Methanolacinia paynteri: one gene and its partner. The main gene of each other region encodes a partner of the protein of the gene in region 2 in a complex. Links are inferred from orthologs where the notes say so. Each region holds a gene or a part of one and is shown on either strand. Other genes may lie near its edges.

Evidence for each region. Proteins that work in one complex are often made in the same cells at the same time.
Region 1: METPAY_RS06050 (region 2) and METPAY_RS06740 share a complex: the UniProt entries of both Methanocaldococcus jannaschii proteins name them as parts of the 30S ribosomal subunit. The link is inferred for Methanolacinia paynteri from one-to-one orthologs.

What each region holds. Positions count from the first base shown.
Region 1 is NZ_KN360930.1:103,657-108,348, reverse strand. What follows is about bases 514-3,311. They hold METPAY_RS06740 (30S ribosomal protein S8e), read right to left. Parts: upstream 2,203-3,311; coding sequence 1,825-2,202; downstream 514-1,824. Other genes in these bases: METPAY_RS06730 (signal recognition particle subunit SRP19/SEC65 family protein), read left to right, coding at 2,991-3,305; hypB (hydrogenase nickel incorporation protein HypB), read right to left, coding at 2,333-2,980; METPAY_RS06745 (hypothetical protein), read right to left, coding at 1,242-1,610; METPAY_RS06750 (DUF2240 family protein), read right to left, coding at 774-1,238; METPAY_RS06755 (30S ribosomal protein S6e), read left to right, coding at 514-767. Also shown: infB (translation initiation factor IF-2), read left to right, coding at 1-305; more of METPAY_RS06755, read left to right, coding at 360-513; METPAY_RS06725 (histidinol phosphate phosphatase domain-containing protein), read left to right, coding at 3,312-3,959; METPAY_RS06715 (transcription initiation factor IIB), read left to right, coding at 4,295-4,692.
Region 2 is NZ_KN360929.1:111,530-116,967, reverse strand. What follows is about bases 1,375-4,219. They hold METPAY_RS06050 (30S ribosomal protein S4), read left to right. Parts: upstream 1,375-2,445; coding sequence 2,446-2,994; downstream 2,995-4,219. Other genes in these bases: METPAY_RS06035 (50S ribosomal protein L18e), read left to right, coding at 4,216-4,219; METPAY_RS06040 (DNA-directed RNA polymerase subunit D), read left to right, coding at 3,390-4,214; METPAY_RS06045 (30S ribosomal protein S11), read left to right, coding at 2,994-3,386; METPAY_RS06055 (30S ribosomal protein S13), read left to right, coding at 1,985-2,434; METPAY_RS06065 (CBS domain-containing protein), read left to right, coding at 1,375-1,539. Outside these bases: METPAY_RS06070 (CBS domain-containing protein), read left to right, coding at 1-671; more of METPAY_RS06065, read left to right, coding at 763-1,374; more of METPAY_RS06035, read left to right, coding at 4,220-4,578; METPAY_RS06030 (50S ribosomal protein L13), read left to right, coding at 4,584-5,006; METPAY_RS06025 (30S ribosomal protein S9), read left to right, coding at 5,023-5,424. UniProt on the Methanocaldococcus jannaschii protein: One of the primary rRNA binding proteins, it binds directly to 16S rRNA where it nucleates assembly of the body of the 30S subunit. With S5 and S12 plays an important role in translational accuracy.

The DNA of each region.
Region 1 (4,692 bases), on a different replicon or contig from region 2:
AACTCCAGAGCGGAATCAACCTTGTTCACCTCGACGGAAGAAAGGTCGGCAGGATCAAACAGATAAAGTCCGGGCAGGACAACATAGCCGAAGCAGGAGAAGGTAAGGAGGTGGCGATATCGATTGAAGGGCCAACAGTTGGAAGGCAGATCGATGTCGGCGACCAGCTCTTTGTCGACATTCCGGAAAACCACGTAAAGGTAATCGAAAAAGAGATGCTTGGACGGCTGGACCCCGGAATGAAAGAAGTTTTGGAGGAATTCACCTCCATGAAAAGAAAGGACGAACCCTTCTGGGGTAAGTAGTTTTTTTAAGGTTACAGCTCAAAATTATAAAGACCTAAATATTGGAGATTCACAATGGCAGATTTCAAAGTAGTATTGTCCGACCCCAAAAACGGCATGGCTTACAATATCGAGGCTACCGGCGGGATGGCAGGATCATTAATGGGTAAGAGCGTTGGCGACGTAATAAAGGGAGACCTTCTCGGTTTCGAGGGCTACTCGATCGAGATCACCGGCGCAACAGACAGAACAGGAATTCCGGCAAGAAAGGATCTTCCCGGTGCAGGCAAAAGAAGACTCCTTCTCTCCGAGAGTACAGGGTTCCACCCCACATACGACGGTCAGCGCATGAGAAAGACCATCAGGGCATCCGAGATCACCGGAGACTTCGTCCAGATCAATGCAAAGGTCGTTGAATACGGTTCAAAGGATCTCAAGTCCTACTTCGAGCCCGAAGAACAGCCCGCAGAAGCTGCGGAGTAAAAAAGATTAATCTATTTTCCCAATACTTTTCTTCAATTCATCAAGATATTCTTCAAAGCCGACCCCGTATTCTCTTGCAAGTATGACTATCGCAGCCTCGGGAAGGAGGTTGCCGTCGAACTCATCCTCCATGAGTACATTCATCTCCGAGATTACTGCATTTATCTCGATCCCGTTCTTTTCCGCAATGGCGGCGGCAAGGGATTCGACAGGGTCCTTTTTTTCAAATATCTCGGACGACGGTTTATAGCCGAGAGGTATGTCTATTTTTGAAAACTCCTCAGGTATCGAATAATAGTCTCCCTCTTTCCTGATCAGGCCCTCTGCATCCGCCATAGAGATCACCTTCTCCGCCTGCTCGCGATTCATCCAGTGGCGATCGATAGCGAGATAAAAAACGATTTCGGACTTCTTCAGACGGTTACGGCCCATGTTCCTGAACGGTGCGGCAATCGTCATTTGAAGAGTCAAAGTCTACCTCCCGAGAATCAGGTTCTTCAGGTCGAGTGCATCGACATTGCCGGCAACCCCTTCCTTTGCGATATAGCAGTCGCAGGCCATCCCCTTCTCTTCAACCTTTACCAGAAATGAAGTTGTTGAGCGTGGGATTCTCCTCTCACCGGTGAGGATCGTCTCGTTGAACATAATCCTGAAATCCACAGTATCAGTTGTCGTGTCATAGAATCCGGGAATATTTTCAATCTTATCGAAACCCGTCTTATCCTTTGCAACAAAAACCTGCAGATCGAGTTTTACCAGTTCGTCCCCGACTTTTTTCGTTATGTGTTCTCCGTCGAAAGATCCGATTCTGCTGATGACAGTCATAAAAGGCTCTTCTGCCACAAAATCAAGATCACACCTGAGAGGAAAGCGGAAGTATACTCTACGCATAAGTACAGAATTGTTTGGTTCCTATAAAAATGTGCAGGAATCGAATGATTCCTGTACTGTTTTGAGGATAAATCACGAAGTGATTTTACGATGAAACGTTCATGAAACGTATGTTTCGAGCACGTACAGAATTTAAAATTGATAAAAGAAAAACGACACAAAAAAATTATTCAGTCAGAACGGCATTGATTGTGCCGTCCTGGCCGGGCCTTGACAGGATCCTTGCATTTCCAAGCTCTGTCTTGATGATTGCGCCCTTCGTCAAAAGGTTACGACGGACGTAGTTCGGGTTTGCCGGGTTTTCGACCACGGTCTCAATCATAACCTTCTTTGTCTCGCCGGTCTTCGGGTTTGAAACACTTGCAAACTGTGCACGAAGAGCCCTCATCTTGTAGTTTCCGCCATGGGTCCTGATCACCTTGTAGCGAACCTCGCCGATGTGAGTGTCTGCCGGAGCCCTGCCTACTTCAATTCTTCTCTTACCACGAACGAGACGGACACGACCGCCCGTTACTTTCCTTACGGATCTTCCTTGCCAAAGCATTGATACACCTATATCTATTACTATCTCGTCAACAGGAAAAAGCTGATAACGCTTTTCCCGCAGTCAACTGAAGTGCTATATATATTCAATTTTTAGTTATTTAACTCCACCGCAAAACACCGGATGGAGATCATTTCAGGATCTCTTCGGTGAGTTCCGAAATCCCGTCCCCTGTCTTAAGATTTGTCTTAAATACAGGCATTACAGGATTATATTTCGCGATGTCATCAACCATTCTCTCGACATTGCATCCGACGTATTCCGCCAGATCCACCTTGTTGATTACAGCGATATCGCACCCGCGAAACATCATGGGATGTTTGTTGACGACATCGTCGCCCTCTGTCGTGCTCACAACCACTATACGTTTCTCTGCACCGAGGGCGAAATCGGTTGGGCACACCATGTTTCCGACATTTTCAATAAAAAGGATGTCAATCTCATCGAGGGGGAGATGCTCGAGTGCATGCTCTACGATATGGGCATCAAGATGGCACTCCTTACCCGTATTAGCATTAACAGCCTTTGCACCGGTCGCCACAATCCGCTGGAAGTCGTCGTCACCCCAGACGTCTCCTGCAATCGCACCTGTTTTAAGCCCACGCTTTACGAGTTCGGGCACAATTCTTTCTATAAGGGAGGTTTTCCCCGAACCGATCGCCCCCAAAAGGTCAAACCCGCGAATTCCGTGATCCTTTAAAAGATGGTGGTTTTTATGTGCGAGTCTGTTGTTTGCCTCAAAAATATCCTTTTCAATACTCACGTCAACGTGATGCATGGATAGAGGTATGATCATACCTGTTATTAGGTTCACTGATCAAACAGTAATCATGGAAGATGAACGAATCCTTTATCCCTGCTATTTCAATAAGGAACTGAAGAGAAGCGAAGGGAGGAGGGTGCCGGTATCCGCCGGAATCACCAAACCGGATACCCAGAACATCTATAAAGCAGCAAAAAAGGCGGGTCTTTCGGCAAGAACCGAGGAGAGCAAACATCCGGCCCACTGGACAGAAAAAGGCGGACGGATCATTGTATCTTGGAAAGGTTCAAAAGAAATACTGATAAAAAAAATAGCAGAGAAATTGTCGGAAGGTAACTGAGCGGACATGTACGATCTTCACACGCATACCATTCATTCAGACGGGGAGCTCCTTCCGACCGAACTTATCCGGAGGGCTTCTGTTTTGGGATATGATATCATAGGGATTACCGATCATGCCGACAGGTCGAACATTTCCCAGATCATAAAAATGACGGAATCCGTCAGGAGGTCAGCTGACGAGTACGGAATAAGGCTGGTCACGGGTGTGGAGATTACCCACGTCCCCCCCAGAGAGATCCCTGAACTTGCAAAACTTGCAAAGGAAGAAGGTGCGGAGATAGTGATAGTCCACGGCGAGACAGTAGTCGAACCTGTGATGAAAGGTACGAATTCAGCTGCATGCAGCTGTGAATATGTCGATATTCTTGCCCACCCCGGCCTGATATCTGAGCAGGATGCAGAACTCGCAAAGGTCAGCGGGGTCTTTCTGGAGATCACTTCCAGGGGAGGGCACAACAGGACGAACGGTCATGTCTGCAGGATCGCCGAAAGAACAGGATGCAGAATGGTAGTAGATTCGGACACTCACGATCCGGGAGATCTTATGACTGAAGAAGCGCGCAAAGCCGTAGCGCTTGGCGCAGGAATGAACAGGGACACTGCAGATAAGATTTTATCAGATCATGAAATCAGAGATCTCTTGAAAAGATAACAATTATTTAAAAGTTGCCGGAAAATTTATATAAAATTTAATCTAACATATATAGGTTACGAAAAAAATCGACCAGTTTTTCAGGAATGAGCCTATTGAAATTAGCCGGAATTGTCCAGTTTATAATAAATGAGCATATGATCGTTGCAAAATGCGATGCGGCGCAACTGCCCCCCCTGCATGCAAACATCATAGACAGGCGGAACAGAAAAGCTGGAAAACTGGTTGAAATTTTTGGAAATATCAAATCACCGTATGCTGTAATATGGTGCGAAAGGTCGGATAACCGAACAACCGGAGAGAAACTTTACACGAAATAATTCACTGGTGAAACTATGCAGGAAATAGAGAAACTTAAACAACTTCAGAGCCAGAGAGAGGCTCTTAAAAAGCGTACATCGCAGGTAGAGAAAGAGCAGAAGAAAAAGGAGGAATCCTCAAAGACGGTCTGTCCCGAGTGTGGAAGCAGGCAGCTCATCCACGACTACGAGCGTGCGGAACTTACCTGCCAGAACTGCGGTCTCGTACTTGAAGAGGAGTTCATAGACAGGGGTCCAGAGTGGCGTGCATTCGACCACGACCAGCGCATGAAGCGTTCCCGTGTCGGTGCACCGATGACCTTCACGATCCACGACAAGGGTCTCTCGACTATGATCGACTGGAGAAACCGTGACTCATACGGAAGAGCGATCTCTTCGAAGAACCGTGCACAGCTCTACAGGCTCCGCAAGTG
Region 2 (5,438 bases):
TGGTGTCCAGGAAACATAAAGGAAACGTAATCTCGGCTTTGAACGACAGCGTCCGCGAGATTATGAGCCCAAAGGTTCTCTCGGTAAGGGAGAACGCCCGGATACAGGAGGTTGCATCCCTGATAGTCGAGAAGAAATGCGGCGGAATCCCGATCCTTGATGCGGACGGCGCCATAAAAGGCATCGTCACCGAGAGGGACGTCTTAAAGGTAATGAACTACCAGGACAGCCCTCTCAATGTCAGGGATGTGATGACACGTTCGCCGTATATAACGTCGCCGGACAACACGGTGACAAATGTCGCAAAGGAGATGATCTCGCATAAATTCAGGAGACTTCCCGTAGTCAGCGAAGATGTCCTTTTCGGCATAATCACGGCGATGGATATAATGAAGTATGTTGGAAACGGAGGTGTGTTCAAAAATATGGTTACGGGGGATGTCTCGGACATAATCTCGGTATCTGTAAGAGATGTCATGTCTGGAAATCTCTACACGACTTCTCCGGACGTCTCTACAAGAGATGCCGCGATACAGATGATCGAGAAGAATGTCGGTGCACTCCCTGTTATCGAAGACTCCAACCTTGTAGGGGTGATAACGGAATTCGATGTTGTAAGACTGCTATCGCAGTCAGGAAACGGGAATTCGTCACCCGGTAAAGATTATTGAAATGAGATGAAGTGCCCCTGTCGTATGGCGGGGGAACCTGAGAACGGAAAGAGGAAAAATATAATAATATTCCCCACTGGAGGTGTTTCAGATGAATGAAGATCTGTTAATAAAAGATATAATGTCAAAGCCTGTTGCCATAGCAAAATCCGCTGCAATAACGGAAGCTCTCGATAAAATGCTTGATGAGGCCGCCGATCCCCTGATAGTAACGAACAACGGGACGGTTGTCGGGACAATATCAAGAAAGGCGATTGCCGATACACTTGGAAGCAAAAAAACCTCTACCGTATCTCCCACGAAGATACATGTCGCAAGCGGCATCGACGAAGCGTTTACGTCCGCTTACCCGGACGAGCCCGTGGACGTACTGGTCCCGCTGCTGCAGGAGTTCAAGATCGTCGTCATTCTCGACAGCGATCACAAGCTGATCGGAAAAGTGGATGCGACCGACCTGTTAAAGGTTGTAAAGCCTGAAATCCCTGCGGACAAGATCATGCAGGCTCCGCACACGATCCACCCCGGCGAGAGGGTTGTCCACCTGAGGCGGAGGATGCTCGACGAGAACGTGACGAAATTTGTTGTCACCGACGAGACGGGAGTGATCGGGGTAGTGACCGAGACCGATATCGCAAAATCTCTCCGCGAGTTCCGCTCTGCGGTCGGCGACAAGCACCAGGAGTACCAGGTCAGGAACCTGTTCGTCAGCGACATCATGACGTCGCCTGCGATCACCGTCGATGCCAAAACGGACATCGCCGGGATCGTCGACCTGCTGGTAAACAAAAATATCAGCTCAGTTCCTGTCGTAAACGACCAGAAACTCGTCGGCCAGATCTCCAAAGAGTCGCTTATCGTGGCTCTTTAAACTTCTTTTTTCTTTTTTTTGCTATATTGCTTACATATCTTACTTAGGCAACCCCGGCACCGGCGGTCATGCCGCCGGACGGCTCGCGGCGAAGGGTTGCCGAAAGTAATGAAATCTGCTTTTTGTACCCACACAGATCAACAAAGAGCCTTTTTTTTCTATTTCTCCTGCGTACAGAATACAGGAAAAAAGTGCGGAGGACGACGGTGTCATCCGCAATGCTTAATAACGATATTGACCCATCTTTTAAAGCATATTCATGGAGCGGTATCTTACCGCGAGTGTCGTAAGATGCGTTGTTTAAAAAAAGTTGAGGTAGCCAAGCCTGGTATGGCGCGGGGTTGCTAACCCCGTGTCCTTCTCGGACTCGGGGGTTCAAATCCCTCCCTCAACGCTCACAAACCGTAAATCTTACATGCAGTATGTTATACTGAGAGGCAATTGAATGGAAGAACAAGAGATAAAATACTTCGTCAGGGTAGAAAACACAGATCTTGACGGTACCAAATCTGTTCAGGTCGCGCTTACCGGTCTTGCAGGCATCGGTATGCACACATCGGTCTCAATCGCACAGATGGCCGGTGTAGACCCGCGTGCAACCCTCGGTCTTTTGGAAGAGGACGTTGTGGACAGAATTCGCGAGGTAGTCTCAGGCTACACCGGGAAGGTCCCTGCATGGATGCTTAACCGTCAGAAGGATGTGTACACCGGAGAGGCAAAACAGCTCCTCGGCACAGACCTCCGTATGGCTGTCGACGACGACGTCAACAGGATGAGAAAGATTCGCTGTTACCGCGGTATCCGCCACGAAACCCACCAGAAGGTCAGGGGACAGCGTACGAAATCGACAGGCCGCCACGGCGCAACCGTCGGTGTAAGCAAGAAGAAACAGTAGGGTGATTTGTTATGGGATATCCCGGTAAAAACCACAAGAAATATGAAACTCCCAAGAGGCGTTTCGAGAAGACCCGTATTGAGGATGAGAACAGACTCATGATGGAATACGGTCTTCGAAACAAGAGGGAGTTCTGGAAGGCCCAGAGTACGCTTCGTAAATACAGGCGTGCCGCCCGTGACCTCCTCGCCCTTAAATCATCCGTTACGGATGAAGCATTTGTCGCAAGAAAGCAGGAAGAGCTTCTCGGCCACCTCGAGAGATATGGTCTTCTCTCCGCCGGTGCAGGCATCGGCGACGTTCTTGCAATGAAGACGGAGAACGAACTCGAACGCAGACTACAGACCATCGTCTACAGAAAAGGTCTCGCACGTTCGCCCAAGCAGGCCCGCCAGTTCATTACACACGGCCACATCGCCGTGAACGGCAGGAAGCTTACAATACCCGGCTACCGCGTACGCAGATCCGAAGAAGCAGGTGTCACATATTACGGAAACTCTCCGCTTACCGACACAATACACCCTGAACGCGAGCGCATCGTTTCGGGAGGCAGAGCATAATGGCATCTGATGAAAAGTGGGGAATCGCCCACATCTTCGCATCATTCAACAACACGGTCATAACAATAACCGATCTCTCGGGAGCCGAGACCGTGACAAAGTCCAGCGGCGGTATGGTTGTTAAACAGGCCAGAAATGAAAGTTCACCTTATGCTGCCATGCAGATGGCAACCAATGTCGCACAGGCGGCAAAGGACAAGGGCATCGTAGGAGTTCACGTCAGGGTCCGTGCACCAGGCAGGGGCAAACAACGCAGTCCCGGTCCCGGAGCACAGGCTGCAATCCGTGCACTCGCCCGTGCGGGAATGAGAATCGGACGCATCGAAGACGTAACGCCCGTTCCACATGACAGCATCCGTGCAAAAGGTGGAAGAAGGGGCAGGAGAGTCTGATTAATGGAGATTTCATTCAGCAGGCTGGACGAAGATATTGCGCGTTTTACGCTTAAGGATGCCACTCCTGCGTTTGCAAATACATTCCGCAGGACAATGATCGGAGAGGTGCCTACACTCGCAATCGAAGACGTGCTGATATATGATAATAACAGTGCACTCTTCGACGAGATGCTGGCACACAGGCTCGGCCTGATTCCGATCAAGACCGATCTGTCAGAATATGTAAAGAAGTCCGAATGTTCGTGCGGCGGCGAGGGATGCTCGTCCTGCCAGGCCATATTCACGCTCAGCGTCGAGGGCCCCGGCACGGTTCATTCGAGCGATCTCATACCTGCAGACCCGAGAGCCACGCCGGTGAATATGGATATACCCATCGTCAAACTCGAAAAGGACCAGAAGGTCGTTCTCGAGGCCCGTGCGGAACTCAATATCGGGGACGAACATGCAAAATGGGAGCCCACTCTCGCATGCGGCTACAAGGCATATCCCGTCATCACAATCGATGACCGGTGCGATGCCTGCGGCAACTGTGTCGAAGAGTGCCCGCGCAATGTTCTCAGGGTCGGCAAAAAATCGGTCGAAGTTGCCGACGGGAAACTCGAGGACTGTTCGATGTGCCGTCTCTGTGAGAAGGCATGTATGGCGAGCGGAATCGGTGACAGGCCGGCAATAAGCGTTAAACCGGACAATACAAGGTTTTTATTTGTCGTCGAAAGCGACGGGTCGCTCCCCGTGAAGGAGATCATGACCTGCGCATTAGGAATAATGAAGGACAAATCCGACAGCCTGGTGGATGTATTAAACGAGATATCCGGAGCGATCTGATATGAAGAATATTACTAAGACAAATCCGCGTTACACTGCCCTGATCTCATCATTAAAGGAAGCGTCCCGTTCAGGCGATGCGAAGGTCTGGCGCGAGATCGCGAGAAGACTTGAGGCCCCGAGCCGCAACTACGCCGAGGTAAACCTCAGCAAGATCAACAGGTACGCCCGCGAAGGCGAGACCGTGATCATACCCGGCAAGGTTCTCGGAAGCGGAGCACTGACAAGGGGAGTGAAGGTTGCCGCGCTCAATTTCAGCGAAGGTGCAGCAGACAAGATCAAAGCTGCCGAAGGAACCTGTATGACTATTGAGGACCTCGTGAAGACGAATCCCGAGGGAAAACTTGTAAGGATACTGAGGTGAGGAGAATGGTTACAGTAATCGATGCAACAGACCTGCGCCTTGGAAGACTCGCGAGCCTTGTAGCCAAGAGATGCCTCGAGGGAGAGGAGATCGCGATCGTCAATGCGGAAGCTGCCGTAGTTACAGGTGCAAAGGCACGTGTTCTGGCAGACTACGACGTGAAGAGAAAGCGCGGTTCACGCGAAGGCGGACCGTTCTTCCCGAGAAGACCCGACCACATCATGAAGCGCACGATCAGGGGCATGCTCCCTTACAAGAGGCAGCGCGGTGTCGAGGCCTTCAAGAGAGTAAAGGTCTATGTCGGAGTCCCGAACGAGTTTGCCAACTCTGAATTCGAGGTCATCGACTCTGCCCACGTCGACTCCCTGTCGACTCCCAAGTATGTAAAGATCGGAACGATCAGCGAAACGCTGGGAGCAAAATTCTAACCGGGGGTAAAGATTTATGTCAAAGATTATCAATACAAGCGGAAAGAAGAAGACCGCCGTTGCCAGGGCGACCGTGAAGGAAGGAAAGGGAAGGATCCGCATCAACTCGGTTCCCCTCGAAATCTACGGGACAGAACTTTCAAGGCTGAAGATTTCAGAGCCCCTTCTCCTTCTCCCCGGCATAACCGACGAGATCGACATCAGTGTCGAGGTCCAGGGCGGCGGCTACATGGGACAGGCAGATGCCATCAGAACTGCAATAGGCCGCGGTATCCTTAACTGGTATAACGACCCTAAGATTAAGGACGCATATCTTGCATATGACAGGACTCTTCTTGTCAACGACTCCCGCCAGAAAGAGGCGAAAAAGCCTCACGGACGCGGTGCAAGAAAGAAATTCCAAAAGTCTTATCGTTAGGATGGCTAAAATAT